DNA from 3 places in the Limnohabitans sp. MORI2 genome. Region 1 is predicted to be linked to each of the others. Evidence: predicted binding sites of a transcription regulator. Region 1 holds the regulator's gene; each other region holds the start of a gene.
What was found. The regulator FNR, encoded in region 1, switches genes on or off when oxygen is low (the NO sensors DNR and NnrR bind a similar motif). The targets are predictions, from matches to a motif close to TTGATNNNNATCAA.
Positions count from the first base shown of each region.

Region 2: the regulator FNR is predicted to act here: its motif matches at 2,177-2,190, upstream of QMG27_RS05615 (COX15/CtaA family protein).
Region 3: the regulator FNR is predicted to act here: its motif matches at 2,052-2,065, upstream of QMG27_RS03100 (DUF2892 domain-containing protein).

Region 1 covers NZ_AP027058.1:1,780,020-1,785,284, forward strand. The annotation lists gene QMG27_RS08450 (sulfite exporter TauE/SafE family protein) at 1-199, shown strand, start outside; gene QMG27_RS08455 (sulfite exporter TauE/SafE family protein) at 200-913, opposite strand; gene hemN (oxygen-independent coproporphyrinogen III oxidase) at 913-2,301, opposite strand; gene fnr (fumarate/nitrate reduction transcriptional regulator Fnr) at 2,389-3,108, shown strand; gene QMG27_RS08470 (FixH family protein) at 3,130-3,405, opposite strand; gene ccoG (cytochrome c oxidase accessory protein CcoG) at 3,409-4,779, opposite strand; gene ccoP (cytochrome-c oxidase, cbb3-type subunit III) at 4,864-5,265, opposite strand, start outside.
Region 2 covers NZ_AP027058.1:1,107,824-1,113,088, forward strand. The annotation lists gene QMG27_RS05605 (cytochrome c) at 1-407, opposite strand, end outside; gene QMG27_RS05610 (c-type cytochrome) at 404-1,111, opposite strand; gene QMG27_RS05615 (COX15/CtaA family protein) at 1,118-2,101, opposite strand; gene QMG27_RS05620 (c-type cytochrome) at 2,209-2,856, shown strand; gene QMG27_RS05625 (hypothetical protein) at 2,869-3,099, shown strand; gene coxB (cytochrome c oxidase subunit II) at 3,157-3,948, shown strand; gene QMG27_RS05635 (cytochrome c oxidase subunit 1) at 3,987-5,265, shown strand, end outside.
Region 3 covers NZ_AP027058.1:619,403-624,667, reverse strand. The annotation lists gene QMG27_RS03105 (SLC26A/SulP transporter family protein) at 1-1,994, opposite strand, end outside; gene QMG27_RS03100 (DUF2892 domain-containing protein) at 2,116-2,328, shown strand; gene QMG27_RS03095 (MFS transporter) at 2,358-3,524, opposite strand; gene ccoG (cytochrome c oxidase accessory protein CcoG) at 3,571-5,013, opposite strand; gene QMG27_RS03085 (carboxymuconolactone decarboxylase family protein) at 5,037-5,265, opposite strand, start outside.

The DNA.
Region 1 (5,265 bases):
CGTACAAGGCTTACCCGACGATGCATTTGGGTTCATCTGGATTCCCGCCCTGGTGGTGATTGCGGCGTGCAGCGTGCTCACTGCCCCCCTAGGCGCCAAGGCCGCGCACATGTTGCCCGTGAAAAAACTCAAGCGCGTGTTTGCCAGCGTGTTGTATGTGCTCGCGGCTTATATGTTTTACAAAGGCATCAGCAGTTGATCATTGAGGCACCAAGCACCAAGGTGCTTGGTACTCCACGAGGCCCATCCACAAGATCCAACCTGAGCTGACAGCCAAAGCCAACCCTGCCAAGCGCACGCCCCATGCACCATTACCTGTGTGCATGACTTGCCCCGCTCGCAAGCGCAACCAAATCCAAGGCCCCACGGTCAACACCACCGCGCTGCCTAACGCAAACAGCGCCATCACTGCAGCACCTTCGATGGGGCTATTGCTCAACGCAGCCACGAGCAGCGCACCATAGAGCAAACCACAGGGCATCAACGCCCACAGGGCACCAAGCACCACGGCTCCCCCATGACGTAATTTGAGATGGGCCGTCATGCTTTGCACACGACGCCAAATGCCGCGTCCCACATCTTCTAACCAAATGGGCTGCTCACCACGCCAGAGCAACAACCCGCCCACCATGAAGGCGACGATGTGCAACAACGTCCACAAAGGGCGAAATACCGCTGACTGAGTACTCAGCCAGCCCACACCTTGCATGGTGCTGGCAGCCACTGCACCCAAAGCGCTGTAGCCGATGACGCGCCCGAGTTGAAATAAGAGCATGGCTGACACACCCTGCCCGCCCGTTTGTTTTTGGGCCGCACGACCAATGCCTGCACACGCCGCACCGCACATGGCCAAACAGTGCGGCCCACCCGCGAGCCCCATGAGGAGTGCGGTGAGAGCCAGAGTTGTGTTCATCAGATGATTTTAGAGAACCTAGCTCGGTTCTTGTCAGCCTGCAGGTATTTGTCAAACACCATGGCGACGCCACGCACAAAAAACCAGCCCAGCTCAGTCACGTGAATACCGGTGTCATCGATGGTCAACAAGCCCTGTTCTTGCATCGTCGCCAAGGCCTCCATCTCGGGGGCGAAGTACTGCTTGAAGTCGACCAAATGCGACAACTCCACCGATTCAAACAGCACACTACCCTGACACATCAACGCCATGATGACGGTGCGACGCACCAAGTCATCACGCGAGAGCGCCATGCCACGGGCCACGGGCAAACGGCCTTGGTTGAGCAAGTCGTAATACTCGTCCAAGGTCTTCACATTTTGGCTGAAGGTGGGGCCCACGCGACCGATTGATGAGACGCCCAAAGCAATCAAGTCGCAATCGGGCTGCGTGCTGTAGCCTTGGAAATTTCGGTGCAAACGGCCTTGGCGTTTGGCCACAGCCAGCGCATCGTTGGGCAAAGCAAAGTGGTCCATGCCCACATACACATAACCCGCCTCCACCAACACGCGCATCGCGCTGGACAACATAACCAGTTTAGACGCGGCAGGCGGCAAATCTTGCGTGTGGATACGGCGTTGCGGCTTGAAGCGCTCCGGCAAGTGCGCATACGCATACAAGGCAATGCGGTCAGGGCGCAACTGGGTGATTTTTTCAAGCGTGCGTTCAAACGTTTCTGGCGTTTGCATAGGCAAACCATAAATCAAATCGGCATTGACAGATTCAAAACCCAACTCTCGAGCCGCAGCCACCAAGTCAAACACCTGTTCAGCAGGTTGAATACGGTGCACCGCTTTTTGCACGGCAGGCTCAAAGTCTTGCACGCCAAAGCTCAAGCGGTTAAAGCCCTGCTCTGCCAAATGCGCCAAGCGTTCACGCGTGACGGTGCGCGGATCAATCTCGACCGAGTATTCACCGCCAGGCGCAAACTGAAAATTGCGACGCAGCATGGCCATCAGCTGAGCCAACTCGGCATCATTCAAAAACGTGGGACTGCCACCACCCAAGTGCAATTGCGACACCACTTGGCCTTGACCCAAGTGCGCAATGTTCAGATCCACCTCACGCTCAAGGTAGCGCAAATATTCAGCGCCGCGCTCGTAGTGCTTGGTGATGATTTTGTTGCACGCGCAGTAGTAGCAAAGTGACTCACAAAACGGAATGTGCACGTACAGGGACAAGGGGTACGCTTTGGTGCCCACGCCATCGCGTCGTTGCTCTAACGCTTGCAAATAGTCTGCCTCGCCAAATGCTTCCACAAATCGATCAGCCGTCGGGTATGAGGTGTAACGAGGCCCTGCCACGTCATAGCGCTGCAAGAGTTCTGGGTTCAAGACAAGAGAATGCATAAGTTCACACCTAAATTTGCGCTCCATAATAGAGGCGTCACCGCTGATAAAAGTTGACTTGTGTCAACACAAAGTCCATCCGTTCCCATGAGTTCTACCAGTATCAAAGTCGCTTGTTCTAACTGCAATTTGCGCGAGCTCTGCATGCCGCTTGGTTTGAATGAAACCGAGATGGAGCGTGTCGACGAAATGGTAGCAACCCGCCGCAAAGTGGCACGTGGCGACAACCTGTTTAGAAATGGCGATAAGTTCAACGCGCTGTATGCCATCCGAACCGGTTTTTTTAAAACCCGCATTTCGGCAGAAGATGGTCGCGATCAGGTAACGGGTTTCCAAATGGCCGGCGAGATCATCGGTTTAGACGGCATCGTGAGTGATCACCACACGTGTGACGCTGTGGCGCTGGAAGATGCCGAAGTGTGTGTCATGCCTTTTGATCGCATTGAAGATCTCTCGCGTGAAATCACCTCTTTGCAACGCCATGTGCACAAAATCATGAGCCGTGAAATCGTGCGAGAAAACGGGGTCATGTTGCTCTTAGGCAGCATGCGTGCCGAGGAGCGTTTGGCGGCATTCTTGCTCAACTTGGTACAACGCCTGCATGCGCGTGGCTTCTCTCAATCGGAGTTGGTGTTGCGCATGACGCGTGAAGAAATTGGCAGCTATTTGGGCCTCAAATTAGAAACCGTGAGCCGCACATTTTCAAAGTTTGCAGAAGACGGCATTGTCGAAGTCAAGCAACGCCATGTCCGCATCCTGAACCCAGATGGGCTCAAGCTCATCGTCAACGCACCCAGCTGTCACTGAGCGCAGCGCAAGCCGCAAGGCTTAGGGCTTTTTATCAGCATCCACTCTGGGCGTGACCACATGGTTACGCGATTGCATCGCAGGTGCCAGCTGCATGTCTTTCTCAGCAGCCAAGGTTTTATTGATATCTAGGCCGCGTTTGTAATAGTCTTCAGCCAGCACAGGATCTGGCGACCGAATGGCGATGAACAACGTTACAAAGCCCGCCACAATCACAGCCGCTGGGCCTGCAATGATGAGCCACACGTGACCATATTGCCACCATCGTTTGGTATCAGAAGTTTGGTTGCTTGTCATGATTTACCTTGGAACGATGAACACAGATTTTTCAACAACCACATCATCCGTGTCGGTTGCCTGAATTTCAAATTGGATTTTGTGTGAACCACTTGGGGCTGAGCCGTAAGGAATGTCTGCACGCAACACCACCCAGCGCGCCTGCGCTGGCTCGACCAGCACTTCTTTGTCTGTGGTGATTTGCAAACCAGTCAAGCCCTTGGCCGACAAACGATAAGTCCTCGCCACTTCGGCGGCGTTCATAATTTGTAAGCGGTACACATTCTCCAGCGTGCCGCTTTCGGTGATGCGTGACAGGGTCGAGCGATCTCGCACCACGTCCACCTTGAACGGCGTACGCAAACCCAACGACACCAATAAGCTGAGCGTGATTGCCACCAAAATCATGGTGTAAATCTGAATGCGTGGGCGCATGACGCGTTGCCAAATTTGCTTAGGCGTCCACTTGTTGTCCAAGGCGTTTTGGGTGGAGTAACGCACCAAACCTTTGGCGTAACCCAGCTTATCCATCACGGTATCGCACACATCGGCACAGGCACCACAGCCAATGCACTCGTACTGCAAACCATCACGGATATCAATACCTGTGGGGCACACCTGCACGCACAAGGTGCAGTCCACACAGGCCCCTAAATTCAAGGCAGCAACATCAGCACTCTTCGAGCGTGGGCCGCGTGGCTCGCCACGTTCAGCGTCATAGGTGACGATGAGCGTGTCGTTGTCAAACATTGCGCTTTGAAAGCGCGCATAGGGGCACATGTATTTGCAAATTTGCTCACGCATGAAGCCCGCATTGCCATAGGTGGCAAACGCATAAAAGAAAACCCAAAAGAGTTCCCACGAAGACATTTGCGTGAGGAAGAACTCCATCACCAACTCACGAATCGGCGTGAAGTAACCCACGAAGGTAAAGCCTGTCCAGATCGAGAGAAAGATCCAAATCAGGTGCTTGTACCATTTCTTGACCAGTTTCTCGAGTGAGAAATCTGCATCATCCAAGCGCATGCGGGCTGAACGATCGCCCTCGATCTTGCGCTCGATCCACAAAAAGATTTCGCTGTACACCGTTTGTGGGCAGGCGTAGCCACACCACAAGCGCCCTGCTACGGCGGTAAACAAAAACAGCGCCAAGGCTGAGATCACCAATAAGCCGGTGAGGTAAATGAAGTCCTGCGGGTACAAGACCAAACCAAAAATATAAAAACGGCGCGAAGTAAGGTCAAACAACACCGCTTGGCGTGTGCCCCACTCAAACCACGGCAAACCGTAAAAAATCAGCTGCGTCAGGACTACAAAAATCCAACGCCAATAAGCAAAGATACCCTCGACAGAGCGAGGGTAGATTTTTTTAGATGCAGCATAAAGCGAAACCATCGCCTCGTCCGCAGAGCCCGAAGGCTCTGGAACGATGGGGATGGTTTTGCGCTGCTTAGAGTCGTCAGCAGAATTCAAAGCAAATTACTTCGTGGCAGCAGGTTTGTTAGAGAAGCCCCAAACATAAGCAGTCAACACGTGGATTTGTGACTCTGTCAAACGGCCTTCTTGTGCAGGCATTTGGTTCACTTTACCGTTGTTGATCATGGCGGTGATGGCCTCTTCGCCCCAACCGTGCAACCAGATCTTGTCAGTCAGGTTGGCAGAACCCACCGCTTGCATACCAGCGCCATCAGGGCCGTGACATGCAGCACATGCACCGAACTTGCCTTTACCCAAAGCGGCACGCACAGAGTCGTGTGGGCTACCAGACAAGCTCATCACGTAGTGAGACACGTTGCGCACATCGTCAGGTGTACCCACGGCAGCAGCCATAGGAGGCATTTGACCAATGCGACCTTTGGTGATGGTCTCTTTGATCTTGTC
Region 2 (5,265 bases), 670 kb from region 1:
CTGGTGTGGTTGTAGGGAAACACGGGTAACAGCAAACGGCCATTGCGTGAACGTCCCCAGCTGAGTGCTGTGGCGAAATCGGTCTCGCGCCAATCACCAAGACCATTTGTTTTCGATGCCGTGAGGTTGCTGCTGAAGACCGCGCCGAAGGGGGTGTCAATGCGTCGGCCACCAGCTAGGGTGTCGCCACCCTTGGCCGTATGGCAGGCCACGCAGCCACCGATGTGTGCCAAGTATTTGCCGCGTGCGAGCGTGTCGGTCGCGTCAGATGTGGTTGAGGTGATGCCCGATTCAATGGGATGAATGAATCGTCCCCAGTTGTCCCAGACCACCCATGCACTGAGTGACAACAGGCTGGCGAGGGCAAGGCGTGTTAGCCATTTGGAGGTGTGCAAGCCTTGTTTCATTGCGGCGCTCCCTGAAGTTCAGGTGCGCTGCCGCAGCGTGTCTTGGGGGCAAGACGCGTGGCTTGCAGCGAATTCTTTTGGGTTGGCACATGCTGCGCGGCTAGCCAGCCGGTGACAGCTGCAGCATCGGAGGCCGTGAGGCGTTTGGCAATCTCGCCCATGCAGTCGGGGGCGACAGTCGAGCGCTCACCCAAAGACCAAGCCGAAAGCTGAGCGCCAAGGTAGGCCGATGGCAAGCCCAACAGGCTGGGGACATGGGCGGTGTTGCCCATGAGGTTTTCACCATGGCAGCTGTTGCATGCTGGAATTTGCAGGGCTGCATCACCTTGCAATGCCAATTGTTTGCCGCGTGCCATTTGTGTGCTGTTGAGGCTGACACCACGCGTGCTCGGTGGCAAATAGGGCACTTGCAGGGAGGCAAAGTAATGGGCCATGTCGCGCTGGTATTCAGCCGAGAGTGGGTCCATCATGCGTCGCATCATGGTGTAGTGGCGGCGACCTTGCGAGAAGTTTTGCATTTGGTTGAACAGATAGCCCGCAGGCTTACCAGCCAAGCGTGGGTAGTACCCATCTGGGCCAGCGCGGCCTTGATCGCCGTGACAAGCCTCACAGGGTTTGATGCGTTCGGTCATGTCCGATGCGTGTGCGCTTGCATGGGCCAGAAGCATCACGCAAGTCAACGAAAGGCTAATGAGATGTTTCATAGAGGCTCAGCTTGTGGCTCGCTGCAATTGCACGGTGGTGTAGACCGACACAGCCAGCAAGATAGCGGCGCCAGTGTTGTGCAACACAGCCAAGCCCAAAGGCCATTGCAGCCAGACGTTGCTGATGCCTAGCAGAACCTGTATCAACACCGCGGCTATCAGTAAATGGCCAAAGGGGCGCGTGTCATCTTGTTGTTTGAGGCGCATGCCAAACGCCACGCAGACGGCTAGAACAACCAGGGCAAAACTACGGTGTGTCCAGTGAATGGCGGTGAGCGTTTGCAGACTGAGCATTTGCCCATCGCTGGTTTGACCCAGTTCGCGGTTGAACACAAAAGCGTGTGACCAATCCATATCCGCAGGCATGAGTTGGCCTTGGCAGAGCGGGTAGTCCACGCAGGCCATGGCTGCGTAGTTGGCGCTGGTCCAGCCGCCTAAGGCGATTTGCGTCAGGATGATGGCTGTGACTGCCCATGCTGCTTTTTTCAGTGACGGTGTGGCGGTGTCAATGTGGAGCGTCGTGTGACCAGCGTGAATGCCCACCAAGGTGGCCAAGATGAGCATGCCACCTAATAAATGCAAAGTAACAATGACGGGCTTGAGCAACCATGTGACCGTGAGCATGCCCAGTGCCGCCTGAACCAAGACCAAGCCAACCAGAAAAATTTGAGGGCCAATCACTGGTTGGCGACGTGGCCAAATGGCCAAAATTGCCAGCGCTGCAATGACTAATCCCAAAATGCCAGCGAGGTAGCGATGGATCATTTCCTTCCAAGCTTTAGCCGCTTCAACAGGAGCGTGGGGAAATGCGGCCTCGGCGGCATTGACTTCATGGTGGGTGTCAGGCACCCCCAGCAACTTGCCATAACATCCGGGCCAATCTGGACAGCCGAGACCGGCATCAGAAAGACGTACATACGCCCCTAGACTGATGACACAAAATGCCAACAAGATGCCAAAAATTAATATTTTTTTGTGATTTTCTAGCAATTTTTATCTCTCTCAGTCTTTTTTCTAGTGGTAACTACTGCCCGTAGCTCTCATCGTAATTGCTAATAATACCTATTGATTTAGATCAAACCCTAAAGGCGAAATAGATGAAGAAGTTGATGGCGGGTCTCCTTGCAGCAGTGTGCTTTAGTCCACTTTATTCCGTTCATGCACAACAAGGTGATCCACAAGCAGGTAGCCAGAAGAATGCATTGTGCGTGGGCTGTCACGGTATTAAGGGTTATCACACGGGTTTTCCAGAGGTGTATCGCGTGCCTATGCTCTCAGGGCAAAGTGCAGGGTACATCGTTTCTGCGCTGAATGATTACAAAACAGGCGCTCGCAAGCATCCTTCCATGGGGACAACCGCGTTGTCGCTCACTGCGCAAGACGCTGCGGATTTGGCGGCTTATTACGAGTCAACCGGTTTAACCACCGAAACACCAGCCAAGCCCATCGATGGTGCTGCAGGTGCAGCGTTGGTTGAAAAAGGTGGTTGTATTGCCTGCCACGGTGCTGGTTTGGCCAAGCCGATTGCCCCTAACTATCCCAAGGTCGCGGGGCAGCATGCGGACTATGTGTATGCCGCGCTGCGTGCTTACAAAACAGAAAACAAGCCACAAATTGGCCGCAACAACCCGATCATGGGTGGTGTTGTGAAGCAGTTCTCGGACAAAGAGCTCAAAGAAATTGCGCGCTATGTGGAGAGTTTGCCAACCACCATGCAAACCATCCAACCCAATCGTTTTCGTTAAAAGGCAACGATCATGATTGATATGCAATTCACCTTGGCGGCACGTGAGTGGTTGCTGGGGGCTTCTTTTGTGCTGTTTGCCGTGGTGTTTGTTGCCATCTTGGCCTCGCACTGGCATCACCACAAACATGCAGATGAGCATTTTCACGCGTCTACGCTGACCGAGATGGCTTGGTCAGTGACGCCAATGGTGATGGTTTTTGTGACGGGCTTGGCAGGCGTTTCGTCTGTGTTTAGCTTTTAAGTCATTGACCAAATGAGCATTTCAAGAATTTATAAAAGGGTAGAAGATATGCGGGGCTTGAAAAAATGGATGGCAGGTGCGTTTGCGGCATTGATGGCGCAAAGCGTATTGGCAGGTTACACATGGAATTTCCCGGAGCCAGTGACGCCGATTGCGCGTGAGACGCTGCATGTGCACAACCTCTTCATGATCATTATCTTGATCATCTTCTGTGGCGTTTTGGCGCTGATGCTGTATTCGTTCTGGGCACATCGCAAGTCACAAGGTCACAAGGCTGCAACTTTTACTGCACCACGCTCCACCAAACAATGGTTGTTTGTGTTGGCACCTTTTGCGGTTTTGTTGGTCATTGACTATGGCGTGTTTGGCATTCCTGCTTACCACGCGGTCAAGATGTATGAAGACTCTAAGAGCGACGCGGAGTTGGTGGTGAAGGTCACAGGTAGCCAGTGGATGTGGCAGTACGAGTTTCCAGCGGAAGGTGTGAAGTTCACCAGCCGCTTGACCACACCTCGCGAGCAAATTGACAACAAGGAAGCCAAAGGTGAGAACTACTTGCTCGAAGTGGACAATCCCTTGGTCTTGCCTGTTGGTAAAAAAGTGCGTTTCATCACCACATCGAACGATGTGATCCACAGCTGGTGGGTGCCTGCATTTGGTGTCAAGCGTGATGCTGTGCCTGGTTTCTTGCGTGAGTTCTGGGCGACGGTCGAAAAAACCGGTACTTACCGTGGCCAGTGTTCAGAGCTTTGCGGCAAAGAACATGCTTACATGCCTGTGGTGGTGAATGTGGTGCCTGAAGAAGAATTCAAGGCATGGATTGCTAGCCGCCAAAAGTCTGGCACTTAAACCACTTAAAACAATAAATCAGTATCAAAGGAAAGTTCATGGCACACGATATGACGCACGATATGGCTCATGCAGGACATGATGCGCATCATCATCACGGTGGCATTCGCCATTGGTTGCAAACAACGAACCACAAAGACATTGGCATCATGTACCTGATTTTTGGTATCACGATGTTGCTGATGGGCGGCGCCATGATTTTGGGCGTACGTGCTGAGTTGTTCATGCCAGGCTTGCAACTCATGCAGCCTGAGTTCTTCAACCAACTCATCACCTTGCATGGCTTGATCATGGTGTTCGGTTTTGCCATGCCTGTGGCAACTGGTTTGGCCAACTACATGTTGCCCATGGTCATTGGTGCGCCCGATATGGCCTTGCCTCGTTTGAATAACTGGGGTTTTTGGATCTTGCCACCTGCTGCCGTCATGCTGACTTTGCCCTTCTTCTTGGGTATTGCCAATATCGGCCCTGGCGCAGCTGACACAGGCTGGACCATGTATGCACCTTTGTCGCTGCAAAGCGGCTGGGGTATGGACTTCGCGATTTTTGCGATTCACATGTTGGGTGTGTCATCCATCTTGGGTTCGATCAACGTGATCGTGACCATCGTCAACATGCGCGCCCCTGGCATGACCTTCATGAAGATGCCTTTGTTTGCGCACGGCTTCTTGGTGACTGCGATTTTGTTGATTTCCATCATGCCTGTGTTCGCTGGTGGCGTCACGATGGTGTTGATGGATCGTCACTTCGGTACGCACTTCTTCAATGCCGCCGGTGGTGGTGACCCTGTGTTGTGGCAACACATTTTCTGGTTCATGGGCCACCCTGAGGTGTACGTGTTGCTCTTGCCGATCACTGGTGCGATTCCTCATGTGTTGAGCGCTTTCACACGCAAAGAAACCTACGGCTATAAAGCACAGGTGTACAGCATGTGGACGATTGGTGCTTTGGCTTTTGTCGTGTGGGCACACCACATGTTCACCAGCGGTATGTCTGTGAATGCACAGATGTACTTCATGTACAGCACGATGTTGATCTCGTTGCCTTTGGCAGTCTTGTTCTTCTGCTGGATCGCCACGGTCTGGCGTGGTTCGCTGACTTTTGAAACCCCCATGCTGTTTGCATTGGGCTTCATCATCCTCTTCGGTTGGGGTGGTTTGACTGGTTTGGTGTTGGCCGATGCCGCTGCCGATCCTCAGTACCACAACGCCTACTTCATGGTGGCTCACTTCCACTACGCTTTGTATCCCACGACCGTGATGGGCTCCATGGCAGCGATCTATTACTGGTTGCCCAAGTGGACTGGCCACATGTTGG
Region 3 (5,265 bases), 1.2 Mb from region 1:
AACTGACCACGGCTGAATGTGGTGAGGTGAATGGTCTTGCCATTGGCCAAGGGCAAACTCACCTTCACTTCGCCTCGACTGATGAGCATCAGTTCATGGCCGCCTGAGTCAGCGCTGAACACCAAATCGCCCGCCTCATACACATGGCGTTGGGCGCAGCGTTCGAGCGCTGCAATCTCTTCGTCGTTCAAGCCGTGGAAGATTTCAAACTTACCCAAGGGAATGCCTTCGTGCGACACATGGGCGTGGCCTGCAAGCGCCAACGTTTCGTCTTCAATCCATTCGAGCGCTTCGTCGAACTCGTCAAAAATTTTGGCTGTGCTGTCAGACAACAAACCAATGTGGTCCACATAAGAGCGCAAATCACGCCCACTGGGCAAACGCTCGGGCACGCGTGTGAGCACCAAGCGTGCATGGCGCTCAGACAACATATTGCGAATGCGCTCAATCATGTGGCCTGCCGTCATATCCATCGACTGCACACGCATGAAATCAAGCACCACAAACTTGGCCTTGCTCAACTCAGGTTCAATGGCGGTGTAGAGCTGATCGGTGGTGCCGAAAAACAAGCTGCCTTGCAATTCAAAAATCACCGTGTGGCCACCCGTCTCTGCCAACACATCACGCTCACGCTGACCGCGCACGCGCTGCGAGAACACCTTGTCACCAAAGGTTTTGCGACGGATGGTGGAGGTGTGAATTTGCTCACGCAAGAACAACATGATGGCCATGGCCACGCCTACACCTGAAGCTGCAATCAAACTCACGGTGTTGGCCACAATCACCACCAGCACAATCACGGCAAAGTCGAGCATGGTGTCTTTGGCTTTGAGCAGCTGCAAGGAATGCCAGTCAATCATCTTGACACCAATCACGATCAGCAAAGCGGCCAAAGCAGACACAGGCACCCATGCAATCACTGAGGTGAGTAACAAAATCGCCAACAATGACCACACGCCTTGGAACACCCCCGACAAATAGGTCGTGCCACCGCTGGCTTTGTTGACCAAGGTCGCGCCCATGGTGCCTGCACCAGGTGCACCACCGATGAGCGAAGCAGCCAAGTTGCCCAAGCCTTGGCCAATGAGTTCTTTGTTGGAGTCGTGGCGCGAGCCAGTCATGGCGTCGAGCACCACACAGGTCTTGAGGGTGTCAATCGACAAGAGCACAGCCAGAGTCACCGCTGGAAATGCAATTTGAGTCCAGTTGGGCATGCCTGATTCGCTCAAGCTACGAAATGGGTCAAGCAGCGATTCAAAAAAACCTTCGCCGCCCACAGCCAATGGGCCAATGATGAATGGGTTGTCGTGCAAATTGCGCAGTTCAGGCCAAGCACTGAATGCCAACAACCAATACGAGGCCATGCCGCCCAACAAACCCACAATCACGGCAGGCACTTTGTTCGAGATGCGCGGGGCCAAAAGCATGAAGGCAGCGGTGGCCGCACCCACAATCAAACTGGGGGCTTGCCACAGCTCCATGGCGTGCAAGCCTTGCCACCAGTTCATGCCTTTGGGTAGTGCCATCCACTTGGGAAGTTGGCTCATGATGATGATCAAGCCCACACCACTGAGGTAGCCGCTCACCACGGGAAACGGCATGTACTTGATGAGTTCACCAATGCGCAACAAACCAAAAGAGATCTGCACCAAGCTGCTGACAAACGCCACCAAGAACAAGGTCAGCACCACAGCACCCACACCTGAACCTTGTTGCGTCATTTGAATCGTCAATGCCGACAACACCGCCGCCGCAGGCGCACATGGTGCGGAAATGAGCCGCTGCGTGCCTCCAAACGTCGCCGCAATCAAGCCCAGCGCCGTGACGCCCAACATGCCAGCCAAAGCGCCTTTGGCACCAAAGTCAGCCCCCAGCGGAGAAAAAATTGTGACGCCAAATGCAATCGCAGAAGGCAACGCCACCAACATGGCCGCAAAGCCACCCCAAATATCACCCGATAAATTGGCGCGAGAAAGTGTGTGTGATGTAGACATGGCAAATATGACAGTTTTTTGTCAGTATCGCAAATTTCGTCACGCTGATTTTTAGGCTTGATTTAACTCAAGCATTTCTGCTCGGTTGCGTGTCTAATAGTGTTTTCTTCAGGAGAAATTTATGACAGCAAACGTCGGCGGCATTGACCGCATCTTGCGCATCGTCGCAGGCTTGGCACTCATCGCATTGGCAGCTACTGGTGTTGTTGGCGCTTGGGGGTTTTTAGGCGCCATTCCTTTGGCAACGGGCGTGTTTCGTTTTTGCGGCGCTTACACCTTGTTGGGCATCAACACCTGCCCCATGAAAGCCGCTGAAGAAGAGCCCGCACAGTAAACAGCGCGTACCCACAAAACCTCAGCCCCTCAGGGCGCTGAGGCTTTTTTTCGCGCCAACCACAGCAAGCCCATGCCTGTGATCAGCACAGGCACCAGCGACCCCCAATTGAGCCACGCCCAACCTTGCGTAGTCACCAAAGCACCCGAGGCAAACGAGGTGAACGCCATGGTGGCAAACACACAAAAGTTAATAGCTGCCTGAGCGCGATTTTTCTCTTGCGGTGTGTAGGCCTGCATCGACAGCGTGGTGCTGCCTGTGAATAAGAAATTCCAGCCGACGCCCAACAAAAACAACGCAATCAAAAACTGGTGCAAATCCACCCCTGACAACGCCACCGCAATGCATGCGATGTTGAGCAGCACGCCAACACCCATGACAGACAAGACGCCAAAGCGTTTGATCAAGTGCCCTGTGAAAAAGCCAGGTGCAAACATGCCAATCACGTGCCACTGCAGCACCCAGCCGGTATCTTCAAACGACAAGCCACACACCTGCATGGCCAAGGGTGTGGCTGCCATGAGTAAGTTCATCACGCCATAGCCCAAAGCCGCTGCCATTGCAGCCACAAAAAAGATCGACTGACGCATGATCTGCCTCAAGGGGCGACCACCCGTGTCATCCGTTTTCGCCACAGGTGCTGGTGGGAAGGTGATCAAGCTCATCACCGCCATAGACAGTACAGCAACCCCCATCAGCGCCACATACGCGCCTGCGAAGGGCGTGCCCAATAAGCTCTTGGTTTGAATGGCCAAATTCGGCCCAATGACTGCACCAATGAGACCACCAGCCATCACCAAAGACACCGCCTTTTCGCGGAAGTCAGGCTTGCACAACTCGGCCGCTGCAAAACGGTACAACTGACCATTCGCGCTGTAGTACCCCGCCACCACGGTGGCTGTGACCAACAACCAGAAGGATTGTGAAAACACAGCAAACGCACCCAACGCAGCAGACAGCAAGGCCACCAAAAGCCCCAACTGAAATGAACCCTTGCGGCCAAAGCGTTGCTGCGATTTCGCCACCAACCCCGTGCTGAGCGCACCGCCCACCACATAGCCCATCACAGGCAACGTGGCCATCCAAGTATCAGGTGCCAAACTCAAACCCACCAAACCATTGATGGCGATGAAGGTGACGTTGTTGGTCAGGAACAAGCCCTGCGCGATAGACAGCAATACGAGATGACGATTCATGACAACCTAAAAGTTAAAGCACTCAACCCACACCAACAGAAGTCAATTAACGCGGCACCAAAAAGACCGACTTTTCATGAATCACATCGTGACCCAAGGCGTCTTTGATGTCGAACACGATCTTGTGTGAACCAGGCTCAGCAGAACCGTAAGGAATGGTCACGCGCAAAACCACCCAATGCGATTGCGCGGAAGCAACCTTCACATCTGTTTCGGTTTCGATGCGGATGTCCTTCATGCCATTGACGGAGAGCTGGAAAGTTTTGTCTTTCTCAGACGCATTCATCACTTGGAGGCGGTAAATGTTTTCGATGCCACCGTTTTCTGTGATGCGAGCCAGTGTGGCGCGATCCCTCACCACATCGACCTTGAACGGTGTGCGCATGGCCAGCGAAACACCCACAGCCATGATGATCGCCATCAAAATTGATGTGTAGATCAACACACGAGGGCGCAACACACGCATCACCGTTTGTTGGGTTGTCCATTTGTTGGCCATGGCGTTTTGCGTGGTGTAGCGCACCAAGCCTTTGGCATAGCCCACTTTTTCCATCACAGTGTCGCACACGTCGGCACAGGCGCCACAGCCAATGCATTCGTATTGCAAACCGTCGCGAATATCGATACCCGTTGGACACACCTGCACACACAAAGTGCAATCCACGCAAGCGCCCAAGTTGGCGGCAGCAAGGTCGGTCTTCTTAGAGCGTGGGCCACGAGGCTCACCGCGTTCGGCGTCATAGGTGACGATGAGCGTGTCATGGTCAAACATGGCGCTTTGGAAGCGTGCATAAGGACACATGTATTTACACACTTGCTCACGCATGAAACCTGCATTGCCATACGTGGCAAACGCATAGAAGAACACCCAGAAAAATTGCCAAGGGCCAAAGTTCCAATCTTTGGCGGCAACCAACAGTTCTTGAATCGGGGTGAAGTAGCCGACAAAGGTGAAGCCCGTCCAGAGCGACAACACAATCCATGCGGTGTGTTTGTAGGTTTTCTTGCTGAGCTTCTTCAAAGAAAAATCAGCGTCGTCCAAACGCATACGCGCAGAGCGATCACCCTCGATCTTGCGCTCGATCCACAAAAAGATTTCGCTGTACACCGTTTGCGGGCAGGCATAGCCACACCACAAACGCCCCGCCACAGCTGTGAACAAGAACAGCGCCAAGGCTGAGATGACCAACAAGCCTGTCAAATAAATGAAGTCTTGTGGGTAGAGAACCAAACCGAAGATGTAAAAACGACGGGCCTCTAAGTCAAACAACACGGCTTGACGCGTGCCCCACTCCACCCATGGCAAACCGTAGAACACAATTTGCGTGATGGCCACCATGACCCAACGCCAATAAGCAAAAATGCCTTCGACCGAACGTGGGTAGATTTTTTTAGCCGCCGCATACAACGACACCATTTCTTCGCTGTCGTCAGCAGGCGCAGCTTGAATAGGGATGACTTTTTTAGGTTCTTGTGGGTCAGTGCTCATAGCTGTCAATCGTGATTTAAAAATTAAGCCAATGTGTCCCAAGCTTTGAGGGCTTCGGCGGAATACATCAGTGCTGGGCCACCGCCCATGTAAACGCAAATGGTCAGCATTTCTTCCAGCTCTTCGCGGGTGCATCCCAGTTTGCGCAAGGCCTTCACATGAAAGCCCACACACCCTGAGCAATGCTGAGTGATACCAATGGCCAACGCAATCAGCTCTTTGTTCTTGGCGCTGATCGTGCCTTCTGCCATC